2 regions of the Streptomyces sp. NBC_00090 genome follow, and region 1 is predicted to be linked to the other one. Evidence: riboswitches for the same ligand, from Rfam matches in the RefSeq annotation. Region 1 holds a riboswitch; the other holds the start of a gene.

Region 1 (7,649 bases):
TGAGGACGGAGCCCTGGGCCTCCATGACCGCGACCGGAGCGAAGTTCTCCGAGGCGATCATCTCGAGGGTGGACTGCTGACGGAGGAGCTCGGCGTCGACGGCGGCGGCGACGTCCGGGTCCAGCTCGTGGAGGGGAGTGTTCAGAAGCGACATGAATCGATCCCTAGGGGGTCTCGGGTCCGGTCTCAGTTCCCGGCGGAGAACGCGGTGTACTCGTCGGCGGTGAGCAGCTCGTCCGGCTCGCCCGCGACGCGTACCTTGAACAGCCAGCCACCCTCGAACGGAGCCGTGTTCACCAGCGACGGGTCGTCCACCACGTCCTGGTTGGCGGCGACGACCTCACCCGAGACGGGGGAGTACAGGTCGCTCACGGACTTCGTCGACTCCAGCTCGCCACAGGTCTCGCCCGCGGTGACGGTCGAGCCGACCTCGGGGAGCTGGGCGTAGACGACGTCACCGAGCGCGTTGGCCGCGAACTCCGTGATGCCGACCGTCGCGACGCCTTCCTCGGCGGCCGACAGCCACTCGTGCTCCTTGGTGTAGCGCAGCTGCTGGGGGTTGCTCATGACCTGATTCTCCTGGATCGGGGGAGTACTGATGAACGGTGGTCTCGCGAGGTGAGACCCGGGGTGAGACGACTGCGTCACTTCTGGCGCTTGTAGAACGGCAGCGCCACGACCTCGTAGGGCTCGTGGGTGCCGCGGATGTCCACACCTACACCCTGAGTGCCGGGCGCGGCGTGCGCCGCGTCCACGTACGCGATCGCGATCGGCTTTCCGAGGGTCGGGGAGGGGGCGCCGGAGGTCACCTCGCCGATGACCTCGCCGTCCTTGACGACGGAGAAGCCGGCGCGCGGGACCCGGCGGCCCTCGGCGATCAGGCCGACGAGCTTGCGCGGCGGGGCGGTCTCGGCGCGCTCGGCGGCCTTCTCCAGCGCCTCACGGCCGACGAAGCGACCCTCGTTGGTCGTCTTCTCGAACTTGACGACCCGGCCGAGACCGGCGTCGAAGGGGGTGAGGGCGGTCGTCAGCTCGTGGCCGTAGAGCGGCATGCCCGCCTCCAGGCGGAGCGTGTCACGGCAGGACAGACCGCAGGGGATCAGGCCGACCGGGGCGCCCGCCTCGGTCAGCGCCTTCCAGACGCCCTCGGCGTGCTCGGGCTTCAGGAACAGCTCGAAGCCGTCCTCGCCGGTGTAGCCGGTACGGGCGATCAGCGCGGGCACGCCAGCGACCGTGCCGGGCAGACCGGCGTAGTACTTCAGGCCGTCCAGGTCGGCGTCGGTGAGCGACTTCAGGATGCCGGGGGACTCCGGGCCCTGGACCGCGATCAGGGCGTACGCGTCACGGTCGTCGCGCACCTCGGCGTCGAAGCCTTCGGAGCGGGCCACGAGCGCGTCCAGGACGATCTGGGCGTTGGAGGCGTTCGCCACGACCATGTACTCGGTCTCGCCGAGGCGGTAGACGATCAGGTCGTCGAGGATGCCGCCGTCCTCCTGGCAGATCATCGTGTAGCGGGCACGGCCGACGCCCACCGTGGAGATGTTGCCGACGAGGGCGTGGTCCAGGAGCTCGACGGCCTGCGGACCCGTGACGGTGATCTCGCCCATGTGGGAGAGGTCGAAGAGGCCCGCCTTGGTGCGGACGGCGATGTGCTCGTCCCGCTCGCTGGCGTAGCGCAGCGGCATGTCCCAGCCCGCGAAGTCGGTCATGGTCGCGCCCAGGGAACGATGCAGCGCATCGAGGGCGGTCAGACGGGGGGCAGTGCTCATGGGGTGGCTCCCGGATCCCAAGGGCGGTTCGGTGACGAAACACATGACGGGCGAGGACGTCCTCCCCATCTGTCATGGAACCTGAGAGGTTCACCGAGAGCATCTCGTCACCGAGAGGTCGGCTTGCACCTTGGGTGGGGACACGGCAGGGTGTCCCGCTTTTCAGATCTGCCTCATCCACGCGGTACGGGGCCTGAGAGATTCAAGGGAGGGTCTTGCTCCTTCGGCGTCCGGCGCACGGGGCGTCCGGAACTCTCCCGCGCGGATTCGAGCGGCCGGTATGAGGTTGTGTGGCGACTGTGCGCGCCTGGCGCGGACATCATTGCACGCGTGCTCCGCGTGGCACATCACTTGTATCTCATTACCGCTTCTTTACACTTTATGGGCAAGGGTCTTCCGAGGCCCGGCAGGGGGAGCAGCGATGAGGATCCAGCACACCGGTGCATACGCGGCGGGTACCGGCATACCGTCCCAGCGCGCCCGCGCCCGGACCCGCCGCCGCGGCCGGATCCTGCGGGACCTGCGCGAGCGCGGCGGGCGGGGCCCCCGTGCCCTCACCTTCGCGGCCGGCGACCTCGTGGTCGTCTCCGGGCTGCCCGGAAGCGGCAAGTCCACCCTCATGAAGCGCGCCGCCGACGGCCGGGGCATCGACTCCCAGGACGCCCGCGAGCACTGGGAGGCCCGCATGCCGCGCCTCCTGCCGTACGCGCTCTACCGTCCCCTGGTCCGGCTCGCGCACTACGCCGGACTGCGCCGCGCCCTGCGCTCCGGGGCGAGCGTGATCGTGCACGACTGCGGCACCCAGTCCTGGGTGCGCGGCTGGCTCGCCCGCGAGGCGAGACGCCGCGGCGGAGCCCTGCACCTGATCCTGCTCGACGTCGCCCCGGACACGGCGCGGGACGGCCAGCGCGCCCGGGGCCGCGGGGTCTCCGCGTACGCCTTCGCCCGGCACCGGCGGGCCGTCGGCCGGCTCCTGCGGACCGCCGAGTCCGGCAGCCTGCCGCCCGGCTGCGCCTCGGCGACCCTCCTGGACCGGGACGCCGCGGACGCCTTGCGGAGGATCGGATTCCGCGGGGTGGCCTGAGAGCCGTACCACTTTCGTACCCACCGCTTTTGGCCACGACCGCGTCAGGGCGGCGTTAGGGTGCTGCGGGGTGGTGCGGGAGGGCGCGCCCCCGCGAGAAGGGGAAGAGGACCGTGGACGTGACGTGGCCGGGCAATGAGCTCGAAGAGGTGCTGGCCGCCTCGCTCGGCAACCCCGCCGCCGGGGGCCGACTGGTCGAGGTGCTGGGCCGCAGCCAGGTCTGGGTGCCCCTGCCCAACGGCGGCGGCCCCGACAGCCCCGACCTGGACCTCGCCACCATGGAGATCGACGGCGCGGCCTACGTCCCCGTCTTCAGCTCCGAGGAGCAGCTCCTCGCCTGTGTCGGCGGCCACATGTCCTTCACCGTCGCCCCGGCCCGCGACTTCGCCCGCGGGCTGCCCCCGCAGCTCGGCATCGCCGTGAACCCCGGTGGCACCGTCGGCCTCCCGCTGCCCCCGCCCGCCGTCGCCGAGCTCTGCCGCGCCGGCCGCACCCCGCTCGACGGCCCCGCCAGCGGCGGCCGGGTCCGCCTCTTCGAGCCCGACTGGCAGGACGACCCCGTCGACTTCCTCGCCGCCGCCTCCGCCGAGTTCGAGGCCACCGGCGTGGTCGCCACCGCCCACCGCGCGCTCGCGAGCGTCGAGGGCACCGAGCCGGTCCTCTTCATCGGCGTCCGGCTCCTCCACTGGGAGGGCGCCGACCGCACCGCGCCCCTGGACGCCCTCGGCCGCGCCCTCGGCCGGGTCGAGGTCGCCTGGCCGGTCAACCTCATCCTGCTCGACATGGCACAGGACCCGGTCGGCGACTGGATGCAGGAGCGGGTGCGCCCCTTCTACCGGCGTGCCGCCGGGTGAGCGGCCACCTCGGGGGTGTCCGGCGGCTCTGAGCCGAGGCGGCCCTAAGCTGAAGGAACTGAATCGGTAGCTGGACAGACGTGGTGAACGGAAGAGGGGTGGGACCCAGGGTGAGCGCGTCAGGCACCGCTGCGGCCGGACAGGTCGAGCACATGCTGCGCCAGGTGGCACCCGGACGCTACGACGCGTACGAGAGGCTGCTGCACGCCCTGGCCGACGGCGAGGTCTGGATGCTGCTCTGGCAGGGCTCGCCCGGCTCGCCCGACGCCCAGTACGGGAACATGGAGGTCGACGGCTTCGGCTACGCGCCCTGCGTCACCTCCGCCCAGGAGCTCGCCGCCTCCGGCTGGAACCGCGCCCACGAGCTCGTCACCGGCCGCGAGATGGCCCGCGCCCTCTACCCCGACCGCTGGGGCATCTGGCTGAATCCGCACGCCCCCGGCGGCGGCGTCGGCATCCCCTGGGCCGATCTGCGCCGCATCGCCACCGGCCTCGACCGGATGCCCGCGGGACCCCTGCGCGTCAGCGAGCCCGCGCTGGAGATCCCGCAGTTCTACGCCCTGCTCACGCAGAACGCGCACCGTACGTCGGCCGTCCGGTCGCTGCGCCGCGGCTGGGTGCAGCCCGCGCTCGGCTCCCCGTACCTCGCCATCGGCCTCGACCTGTACGACACCTCCGCGGCCGCCGTCGACACGGTCCGGGCGATGATGCGCCAGTCGATCTCCGCCGTGCCCGACGGGCTGCCCGTCTCGACCGTCGCGCTCTCCGACGCGTACGACCCGGTGGCGCTCTGGCTGGGTGCCAACGCGCGCCCCTTCTACGACCGCGAGGCGCACGCGGGACGCGGATCCGCCGCCGTTCCGGGGTACGGCTACCCTCCGCCGACCCCGTCCGGATACTGAGACGTCACGCTTTCACCCTTGCTTCCCACCGGCCTCCGGAGTCTTCTCCGGAGGCCGTCGTTCGTCCCAATACCGCACCTCGAACGCCTAGTTGCGCTACATGTCCGATTGGGGGGAAGAGGACCCGAGATGGTCCGCTCAGGTGATCACGACGTCCGGATAACGGAAGTCGCAGCACCGCATCACGTTTGAGCAAACATTCCTCGTCAGGGCTGGCGGGTGATCGCGAACGCATTGAAGACTCCCCGGAACACCGGGCGTTCGGCTCCTATCGAACCGATGCCCAGCAGGTTGTTCCACCGAGCCGCTACCCGCGGCAGGGCAAGGGCCGGCTACCGGCGGCCGAGAGGGGTCCTCACCACGATGACGGCACCACTGCACGAGACGAGTGCGGGCGAGTCGACCGCCACCGTCGTCGGCACGCCCGACGCTCCCGGCACACCGGACAACTCCGGCACCCCCGACACCTCCGCCAAGGCGATCCAGGGGCGGTCGCCCTGGCAGATCGCCTGGACCCGCCTCAAGCGCGACAAACTCGCCCTCGCCGGCGCCTTCGTCGTCGTCTTCCTCATCCTGGTCGCGATCTTCGCCCCGGTCATCGTCGGACTCCTCGGCCACCCGCCGGACGAGTTCCACGAGGACCAGATCGACCCGCTCTTCGGCACCCCGATCGGCTCGTGGGGCGGCGTCAGCTCCGACTTCCTCCTCGGCGTCGAGCCCGTCAACGGGCGCGACGTCTTCAGCCGGATCGTCTACGGCGCCCGGATCTCGCTGCTCGTCGCCTTCCTCGCGGCGGTCTTCGCGGTCGTCCTCGGCACCGTCCTCGGCATCGTCGCGGGTTACTTCGGCGGCTGGATCGACGCGGTGCTCAGCCGGGTCATGGACGTGATGCTCGCCTTCCCGCAGCTGCTCTTCACGATCGCCCTGGTCTCCGTCCTGCCGAACGAACTCCTCGGCCTCGACGGCTCCGGCGTCCGTATCGCCGCCCTGGTGGTCGTGATCGGCTTCTTCGGCTGGCCGTACGTGGGCCGCATCGTCCGCGGCCAGACCCTCTCGCTGCGCAACCGCGAGTACGTCGAGGCCGCCCAGAGCCTCGGCGCCGGTCGCCTCTACATCCTCCGCCGCGAGCTGCTGCCCAACCTGATCGCCCCGATCACGGTCTACGCGACCCTCATGATCCCCACCAACATCCTCACCGAAGCGGCGCTCAGCTTCCTCGGCGCGGGTGTGAAGCCGCCCACCGCTTCCTGGGGACAGATGCTGTCGACGGCCATCACCACCTACGAGGCGGACCCTCTCTTCATGGTGATCCCCGGCCTCGCGATCTTCATCACCGTTCTGGCGTTCAACCTCTTCGGCGACGGCGTGCGTGACGCGCTCGACCCGAAGGGCTCCCGCTGACCGCTCGTCGACGACACCCAAGACCCGCCCCTGCCGCTGGCGACAGGAGGCTCATCCCCCAACGGCGGACCGACGTAACGGCCGCCACTATCCCGGAGGTTGCGAGACCCATGACTCTGATGAGCTCTCAGAGGCGCAGAATCGCCGCGGGCGCGCTGCTCGCGGCGGCCACGATGGTCGTCACCACCGCCTGTGGCGGCGGCGAGAGCGGCGGCGGCGACAAGGGCAAGGGCGGTGCGCCCGGCTTCAACGCCGGTGTGAACAAGGTCGCCAACGCCTCCGACAAGAAGGGCGGCGAGCTGAAGTTCATCGGCTCGCAGGACGCGGACTTCTGGGACCCGCAGCGCGGCTACTACGGTTTCGTCTGGGACTTCGCCCGCTACTACACGCGCCAGCTGGTGACCTTCAAGGCGGAGCCGGGCGCCGCCTCCACCGAGCTCGTCTCCGACCTCGCCACCGACACCGGCAAGGTCTCGGCCGACGGCCTCACCTACACCTTCACCCTGAAGGACGGGGTGACCTGGGAGGACGGCAAGCCGATCACCTCCAAGGACATCAAGTACGGCATCGAGCGCATCTGGGCCCAGGACGTCCTCTCCGGCGGCCCGATCTACCTCCAGCAGGTCCTCGACCCCAAGGGTGAGTACAAGGGTCCGTACAAGGACACCTCCGCGGACAAGCTCGGCCTCAAGGCGATCGAGACCCCGGACGACAAGACCATCGTCTTCAAGCTGCCGGTCGCCAACGGTGACTTCCTGCAGATGCTGGCCATGCCCGCCGCGTCCCCGGTCCGCCAGGACAAGGACACCAAGGCCAAGTACACCCTGAAGCCGTTCTCGTCCGGCCCGTACAAGTGGGAGTCCTACACTCCCAACAAGTCCCTCAAGCTCGTCCGCAACGACAAGTGGGACGCCAAGAGCGACAACGTCCGCAAGGCGCTGCCGGACAAGATCAGCGTCACGTTCACCACGAACGCCGACGACATGGACAACCGTCTGGTCGAGGGCGAGTACGACCTCGACATCAACGCGACGGGTGTCGGCGCCGCCGCCCGCCAGAAGGTGCTCCAGCAGCACAAGGGCAACGTCGACAACCCCCAGACGGGCTTCATCCGTTACGCGGTCTTCCCGCAGACGGTCATCCCCAACATCGAGTGCCGCAAGGCCATCATCTACGCGGCCGACTCCAAGTCCCTCCAGACCGCCCGCGGCGGCCCGCAGGCCGGTGGCGACATCGCCACCAACATGCTGCCGCCGGCGCTCAAGGGTGCCGACGCGAAGGCCGACCCGTACGGCAAGCTCGCCGGCGCGCCGGACCTCGCCAAGGCGAAGGAGGCCCTGAAGAAGTGCGGTAAGCCGGACGGCTTCAAGACCACGATCGCGGTCCGCAACAACAAGAAGATCGAGATCGCGACCGCCGAGTCCCTCCAGCAGTCGCTGAAGGCCGTCGGCATCGACGCCCAGATCGACCAGTTCGACGGCGCCCAGACCTCCGGCATCATCGGTTCGCCGAAGGTCGTCAAGGACAAGGGCTACGGCATCATCATCATGGGCTGGGGCGCCGACTTCCCGACCGGTCAGGGCTTCCTCCAGCCGCTGGTCGACGGCCGCTTCATCCTCCAGAGCGGTAACAACAACTT
Region 2 (7,649 bases), 4.7 Mb from region 1:
TCGACGTTGTGGGTGTCCGGGTGGAAATGCCCTCCAACCAGCCGATCGTGCTCCTGCGGGAAGTGGGAGGCGATCGGTACCTCCCCATCTGGATCGGACCGGGGGAGGCGACCGCGATCGCCTTCGCCCAGCAGGGGATGGCGCCTCCGCGGCCGCTGACGCACGACCTGTTCAAGGACGTGCTGGAGGCCGTGGGACAGGAGCTCACCGAGGTCCGCATCACGGATCTACGTGACGGGGTCTTCTACGCCGAGCTGGTCTTCGCCAGCGGCGTCGAGGTGAGCGCCCGGCCGTCCGACGCGATAGCACTGGCCCTGCGTACCGGAACGCCGATCTACGGCAGTGACGGTGTGCTGGACGACGCCGGCATCGCGATTCCGGACGAGCAGGAGGACGAGGTGGAGAAGTTCCGCGAGTTTCTCGACCAGATCTCACCGGAGGACTTCGGGACCAACAGTCAGTGAGACGCGGCCGAGGCCGCTCGCGAGGCCTGCCGTGCGGGCCGTTCGCGGGGTGCTGTCAGAGCATTCGAGTAGCCTTTCCCCGAAGAGAGATACGGGAAACCACTCTCAGGGTGATTATCACTCGGCGTGCCGAGTGTGGCGATCGTTGACGCACCCCGAGTGACTGCCTACCTTCGTGTGGGCAGGTCAAGGACGGAGGGTCGGCGTGATGAGCAGCGCGGACGGTACGGCAGGGAGCTCGCTCGGACGCGTGTCCGGGGAGACCGGTCCGTATCCGCTTCACGGCAGTGTGGGCGACTTCGGTACGGACGCGAGTGCGGGCCCGGCGGGTGAGGTGGTCGGCTACCGCGGCCCCACGGCCTGCGCGGCCGCCGGCATCACCTATCGCCAGCTGGACTACTGGGCGCGCACCGGGCTCGTGGAGCCGAGTGTGCGGCCCGCGTACGGTTCGGGGACCCAGCGGCTCTACAGCTTCCGCGACGTCGTCGTACTGAAGATCGTCAAGCGCTTCCTCGACACAGGGGTGGCCCTGCAGAACATCCGGGCGGCGGTGCAGCACCTGCGCGCCCGCGGTTTCCGCGATCTGGAGCGGATGACGCTCATGAGCGACGGGGCCACGGTGTACGAGTGCTCCTCACCCGACGAGGTCGTCGACCTGCTCCAGGGCGGTCAGGGAATCTTCGGCATCGCCGTCGGGGTCGTCTGGCGGGACGTGGAGGCGGCGCTCTCGCAGCTGCACGGGGAGCGGGTCGACACGGGCGAGACGCTCGTGGGGAACAACCCGGGGGACGAGCTGGCCAGGCGGCGGCGGGACAAGGCTGTCTGAGGGGCTGAGGGGCTGAGGGGCTGAGGGGCTGAGGGGTTGCGGGCTGAGAGGCTGCGGCGGCCTAGGGGGCCTGTGGTGTCTGTGGAGCTGTGGCGGCCTTGAGAGGGCTTGAGGTGGCCCTGTCGACCCTTGTGGCGACTTGAGGGCTGGGGGCCCGTGCTACGCCGCCCTTTGGGGCCCTGGAGGTCTCCTGGGGTGGCTGAGGCTCTTCATCGGAGGGCCGAGATCCCGTGGGCGTCGCGGTGGCGCTGTCGCCCCGTTGTCAGTGGCATGGGGCAGCATCGGAAGTGTGAGAGCCGCGCCGACGATCCTGCATCTCGACATGGATGCGTTCTTCGCCGCCGCCGAGCAGGCGGCGAAACCCAGCCTGCGCGGAAAGCCCGTCGTCGTGGGCGGCCTCGGGCCGCGCGGAGTCGTCGCCACCGCCTCGTACGAGGCGCGGCGGTTCGGGGTCCACTCGGCCATGCCGATGGGCCAGGCGCGGCGGCTCGCTCCGAACGCCGCCTACCTCGTCCCGCGCTTCGCCTTCTACCGGTCGATCAGCGAGCAGGTCATGGAACTGCTCGGGCGGCTCTCGCCGCTCGTGGAGCCGCTCAGCCTCGACGAGGCCTTCGTGGACCTGGAGGCCGGGGGCGTCGCCGACGACAGCGTGAGCGCGCGGACCGTCGGGGAGCGGCTGCGGGCCGACATCCTGGCGACTACGGGGCTGACGGGGTCGGTGGGGCTCGCGGGGTCGAAGATGATCGCGAAGATCGCCTCCGAGGAGGCCAAGCCGGACGGGCTCGTGCTCATCGAGCCCGGGACCGAGCGGGAGCTGCTCGGGCCGCGCTCGGTGCGGATCCTGCCCGGGGTGGGGCCCGCGACCGGGGAGCACCTGCGGCGGGCCGGGATGACCACCGTGACCGACCTCGCCGAGGCGGGCGAGGACGAGCTCGTACGGCTCCTGGGGCGGGCGCACGGGGCCTCGCTGTACCGGATGGCCCGGGGGTACGACGACCGGCTCGTGGTGGCCGAGCGCGACGCCAAATCGGTGTCGGTCGAGGACACCTTCGACGTGGACCTGCACGACCGGGTGCGGATCCGGACCGAGGTGGAGCGGCTCGCGGAGCGGTGCGTGGCACGACTGCGGGCTTCGGAGCACTCGGGGCGGACCATCGTCCTCAAGGTGCGGCGGTACGACTTCTCGACGCTGACCCGCTCCGAAACCCTGCGGGGGCCGACGGACGACCCCATGGTGGTGCGGGAGGCCGCTGGGCGGCTCCTCGAGGCGGTCGACACGACCGGGGGTGTGCGGCTGCTCGGGGTGGGTGTGAGCGGGCTCGCCGACTACACGCAGGAGGATCTGTTCGCCCAGGCCGAGGAGGGGCGGGCGTCGGCGGCGGAGGCCGAGGCCGAGGCCGAGGGTGGCGTCGTGGCCGGGGCCGCTGGGGCTGTCGGCGGTGGCGTGGGCGCCTCGGGCGCTTCGGCGGGCGAGGCCGGGCCTGCCGCGCCCGTCGAGCGGCGCTGGGCGCCCGGGCACGACGTGCGGCACGCGGTGCACGGGGCGGGGTGGGTGCAGGGGAGCGGGGTCGGGCGGGTCACGGTGCGGTTCGAGGAGCCGTGGTCGGCGCCGGGGCGGGTGCGGACGTTCTCGGTGGACGATCCGGAGCTGGAGCCGGCCGAGCCGTTGCCGCTGGTGCGGGGTGAGTGTCCGGCAGGGGCGTGAGGCCGTGTGGGGCGGTGGCCGGGGCCGGTGACTGGGTGCGGGTCGGGTGGGAACCCCAGCCCGGCCTTGCGGCCGGGCTGGGGTTCCCACCCGCACCACCCGTGCTGCCGAGCACACAGAGGTGCGGGTCTTCCCGTCGGGGCGCGGCGCCGTCGGCGACTGCGGCGAGCGTGGTGTGCCCGGGCTCGCGGCCGGCCGCCGCCTGCCGGCGAGCCCCTCCGCGCGGGTCTTCCCGGCCGGGCGCGGTGTGCCCGGGGTTCGCGGCCGACCGCCTGTCGGCGAGCCTGCTCGGAGGGGGATTCCACGCCTGTGCGGGCACTAGGTCCTCCGGTGGGTTGGCGTCCCGCTGTGGGACGCCCCCTCTGTGGGCTGATCCCTCCGGCGGGTCGCGTTCGTCCTGGGCTGGGCCCTTCGTCCGGTGGGCTGGTGTTCTCCCGTGCCCGTGAGGTGGCGTTCGGCGGGTCAGGGGCCGTCCTGGCCTGCCAGGCGGCCGAAGTCCTTGTCCTGGGTGTCCTGGGTGTCCTGGGGCGGGGGTGGGAGGGTGAGGTTGTAGTGGCGGTAGAGCTGGAGTTCCTGCTCGGGGGAGAGGTGGCGGCCCACGCCGAAGTCGGGGGCGTCCTTGATGAGTGCGCGTTCGAACGGGATGTGGAGGCCGTCGTCGAGAAGGTCGCTCGGCTCCAGGGGGACGAAGGCGTCCCGGCTGAACAGGCCGGTGCGGACCGCCGCCCATTCCGGGATGCCGGTCGCGTCGTCCAGGTACACCTCGTCCACGGTTCCGATCTTGCGTCCGTTCCGGTCGTACGCCTTGCGGCCGATCAGGCTGCGCGGATCGATATCGGTCTGCACGGTCCCTCCAACTGGTCGCAACTGCTCTACACCCCTACGAAAGTGCACAACTGGGATGTCGGCCACTTGAGCGATGGGAGCCGCAACCTCGCTGGTAGGCTGGCTGTGGCTGTCGACCCTGTGCGGGAGAGTCCCCCGGAGAAACCTTCCGGAGGGCGCCGAAGGAGCAAATCCTCCCCGGAATCTCTCAGGCCCCTGTACCGCGCGGACGAGGTCACTCTGGAAAGCAGAGCGGTGTCCACGGCATGCGCTCTCACCGACGGTGAAAGCCGGCGTGCCGCGAGGCGTGCCGGTGAAACTCTCAGGTTGAGATGACAGAGGGGGAGGCCGTCCGGGTACCCGCGCCGTGGTGCCCCTCGCAGGTCGTGACGACCAGGAGGCCTCCGTACATGACCGCCAATCGCATTCCGCTCTCCGAGCTCGAGCAGGGCATCCCGTTCGAGCAGCGGCACATCGGGCCCGACGCCGAGGCGCGGGCCAAGATGCTCGCCCAGGTCGGTTACGGCTCTCTCGACGAGCTCACCGCCGCCGCGGTGCCGGACGTGATCAAGAACGCCGAGGCGCTGGCCCTGCCGGCCGCGCGCACCGAGGCCGAGGTGCTCGCCGAGCTGCGCACGCTCGCCGACCGCAACCAGGTCCTCGCCCCGATGATCGGCCTCGGCTACTACGGCACCTTCACTCCGCCGGTGATCCTGCGGAACGTGATGGAGAACCCCGCGTGGTACACGGCCTACACGCCGTACCAGCCGGAGATCTCGCAGGGCCGCCTTGAGGCGCTGCTCAACTTCCAGACCATGGTCGCCGACCTCACCGGTCTGCCGACCTCGGGCGCCTCCCTCCTCGACGAGGGCACCGCCGCCGCCGAGGCCATGTCCCTGTCCCGGCGCGTGGGCAAGGTCAAGAACGGTGTCTTCCTCGTCGACGCCGACGCCCTGCCGCAGACGATCGCCGTCATCGAGACCCGCGCCGAGCCGACCGGTGTCGAGGTCGTCGTCGCCGATCTGAGCGAGGGCATCCCGGCCGAGATCGCCGAGCGCGGTGTCTTCGGTGTGCTGCTGCAGTACCCGGGTGCCTCCGGCGCCGTGCGGGACATCAAGGCCACCGTCGACCAGGCCCACGAGCTCGGCGCGATCGTCACCGTCGCCGCCGACCTGCTCGCGCTGACCCTGCTCACCTCGCCCGGCGAGCTGGGCGCGGACATCGCCGTGGGCACGACGCAGCGGTTCGGCGTCCCCATGGGCTTCGGCGGTCCGCACGCCGGTTACATGGCCGTTCAGGACAAGCACGCCCGCTCCCTGCCCGGTCGTCTGGTGGGTGTGTCCGTCGACGCCGACGGCAACCGCGCGTACCGCCTGGCCCTGCAGACCCGCGAGCAGCACATCCGCCGCGAGAAGGCCACCAGCAACATCTGCACGGCTCAGGTGCTGCTCGCCGTCATGGCCGGCATGTACGCCGTCTACCACGGGCCGGACGGGCTGAAGGGGATCGCGCAGCGGACCCACCGGTACGCCTCGATCCTCGCCGCGGGCCTCACCGCCGGTGGCGTCGAGGTCGTGCACGGCTCGTACTTCGACACCCTGACCGTCCGGGTGCCCGGTCGCGCCGACTCGGTCGTGGCCGCGGCCCGCGAGGCCGGGGTGAACCTCTACCGCGTCGACGCCGATCTCGTCTCGATCTCCTGTGACGAGACCACCGGGCGCGAGCAGCTCGCCGCCGTGTGGGGCGCCTTCGGTGTCGACGGCGACATCGAGGCCCTGGACGCGGTCGTCGAGGACACGCTCCCCGCCGCGCTGCTGCGCTCCGACGCGTACCTGACCCACCCGGTCTTCCAGGCGCACCGCTCCGAGACCTCGATGCTGCGGTACCTGCGCCGGCTCGCCGACCGCGACTACGCGCTCGACCGCGGCATGATCCCGCTCGGCTCCTGCACGATGAAGCTGAACGCGACGACCGAGATGGAGCCGGTGACCTGGCCCGAGTTCGGCCAGATCCACCCCTTCGCCCCGATCGAGCAGGCGCAGGGCTACCTCACGCTCATCACCGAGCTGGAGGAGCGCCTCGCCGAGGTCACCGGATACGACAAGGTGTCGATCCAGCCGAACGCCGGTTCGCAGGGCGAGCTGGCCGGTCTGCTGGCCGTCCGCGCCTACCACCGGGCCAACGGCGACCTCCAGCGCACCGTCTGTCTCATCCCCTCCTCCGCGCACGGCACCAACGCCGCCTCCGCGGTGATGGCCGGCATGAAGGTCGTCGTCGTCAAGACCGCCGACGACGGCGAGGTCGACGTCGCGGACCTGCGGGCCAAGATCGAGCAGTACCGCGACGAGCTGTCCGTGCTGATGATCACCTACCCGTCGACGCACGGCGTCTTCGAGGAGCACGTCGCCGACATCTGTGCCGAGGTCCACGAGGCCGGTGGCCAGGTGTACGTCGACGGTGCCAACCTCAACGCGCTGGTCGGTCTGGCCAAGCCGGGCAAGTTCGGCGGCGACGTCTCGCACCTGAACCTGCACAAGACCTTCTGCATCCCGCACGGCGGTGGCGGCCCGGGCGTCGGCCCCGTCGGCGTCCGCGCCCACCTCGCCCCGTACCTGCCGAACCACCCGCTCCAGCCCACCGCGGGCCCGGAGACCGGCGTCGGCCCGATCTCGGCGGCCCCGTGGGGGTCCGCCGGCATCCTGCCGATCTCCTGGTCGTACGTGCGCCTGATGGGCGGCGAGGGTCTCAAGCGCGCCACGCAGGTGGCCGTGCTCGCGGCGAACTACATCGCCAAGCGCCTTGAGCCGCACTTCCCGGTGCTCTACACCGGTCCCGCCGGTCTGGTCGCCCACGAGTGCATCGTGGACCTGCGTCCGCTGGCGAAGGCGACGGGCGTGACGGTCGACGACATCGCGAAGCGCCTCATCGACTACGGCTTCCACGCGCCGACGATGTCCTTCCCGGTGGCTGGCACGCTGATGATCGAGCCGACCGAGTCCGAGGACCTCACCGAGCTGGACCGTTTCTGCGACACGATGATCGCGATCCGGGCCGAGATCGAGAAGGTCGCCTCGGGTCAGTGGCCCGCCGACGACAACCCGCTGCACAACGCCCCGCACACCGCGGCCGCGCTGGGCGGCGAGTGGAACCACCCGTACACGCGTGACGAGGCGGTCTTCCCGGCCGGTGTCTCGACCGCCGACAAGTACTGGCCGCCGGTGCGCCGGATCGACGGCGCTTTCGGCGACCGGAACCTGGTCTGCTCCTGCCCGCCGATGGACGAGTACGACCACTGAGCATGAGCCACTGAGCACGAGCCACTGAGCACGAGTCGGTGAGCGCGTGCCGGTGAGTACAGGTCGAGGGCCGGTGCGGAGGATCTCCTCCGGGCCGGCCCTCGGCGTTTCACTCCCGTACGGTGATCTCCCCGCCCGCTCAGGCGGCGGTCGTCACCTGTCCCGCCGTCAGCGGCCGGTGCGGGGCGATGATCTGCCCGTCCGGCAGCAGTTCGCCGGTGTCCTCGAAGAGCAGGACGCCGTTGCACAGCAGGCTCCAGCCCTGTTCCGGGTGGTGTGCCATCAGGCGGGCCGCCTCCCGGTCGGCGGAGTCGGCGGTAGGACAGGCAGGCTGGTGCTGGCACATGGGTGGGTTCTTTCGCTGCGTCGTGGTGGATGTCCTGCGGCTCTTCGCGCTCACGGCCGCCCCCGTCGGTCGGTTCGGTTCCGGTCCCAGTCTTGCCCCACGGACGGTCTTCCGCAGGTATTTCGCGGCAGCTCGTCCTCTCCGGGGAAGACGCATCACCCGCAGGGGCGGTTCAGGTCAACTGCAC

The links. Region 1 has a riboswitch for glycine ahead of gcvT (glycine cleavage system aminomethyltransferase GcvT). Riboswitches for the same ligand answer to the same signal wherever they lie in the genome.
Region 2: another riboswitch for glycine. It lies ahead of gcvP (aminomethyl-transferring glycine dehydrogenase); the one in region 1 lies ahead of gcvT (glycine cleavage system aminomethyltransferase GcvT).

The regions. Positions count from the first base shown of each region.
Region 1 covers NZ_CP108224.1:6,162,411-6,170,059, forward strand. Annotated here, with positions in the region: gene glyA (serine hydroxymethyltransferase) at 1-154, opposite strand, end outside; gene gcvH (glycine cleavage system protein GcvH) at 187-567, opposite strand; gene gcvT (glycine cleavage system aminomethyltransferase GcvT) at 645-1,769, opposite strand; glycine riboswitch at 1,942-2,039, opposite strand; gene OG361_RS27790 (AAA family ATPase) at 2,191-2,853, shown strand; gene OG361_RS27795 (enhanced serine sensitivity protein SseB) at 2,967-3,707, shown strand; gene OG361_RS27800 (enhanced serine sensitivity protein SseB C-terminal domain-containing protein) at 3,818-4,609, shown strand; gene OG361_RS27805 (ABC transporter permease) at 4,973-6,010, shown strand; gene OG361_RS27810 (ABC transporter substrate-binding protein) at 6,121-7,649, shown strand, end outside.
Region 2 covers NZ_CP108224.1:1,497,479-1,505,127, reverse strand. Annotated here, with positions in the region: gene OG361_RS06505 (bifunctional nuclease family protein) at 1-464, shown strand, start outside; gene OG361_RS06500 (MerR family transcriptional regulator) at 673-1,290, shown strand; gene OG361_RS06495 (DNA polymerase IV) at 1,580-2,995, shown strand; gene OG361_RS06490 (PRC-barrel domain-containing protein) at 3,458-3,841, opposite strand; glycine riboswitch at 3,955-4,054, shown strand; gene gcvP (aminomethyl-transferring glycine dehydrogenase) at 4,231-7,116, shown strand; gene OG361_RS06480 (DUF5999 family protein) at 7,256-7,462, opposite strand.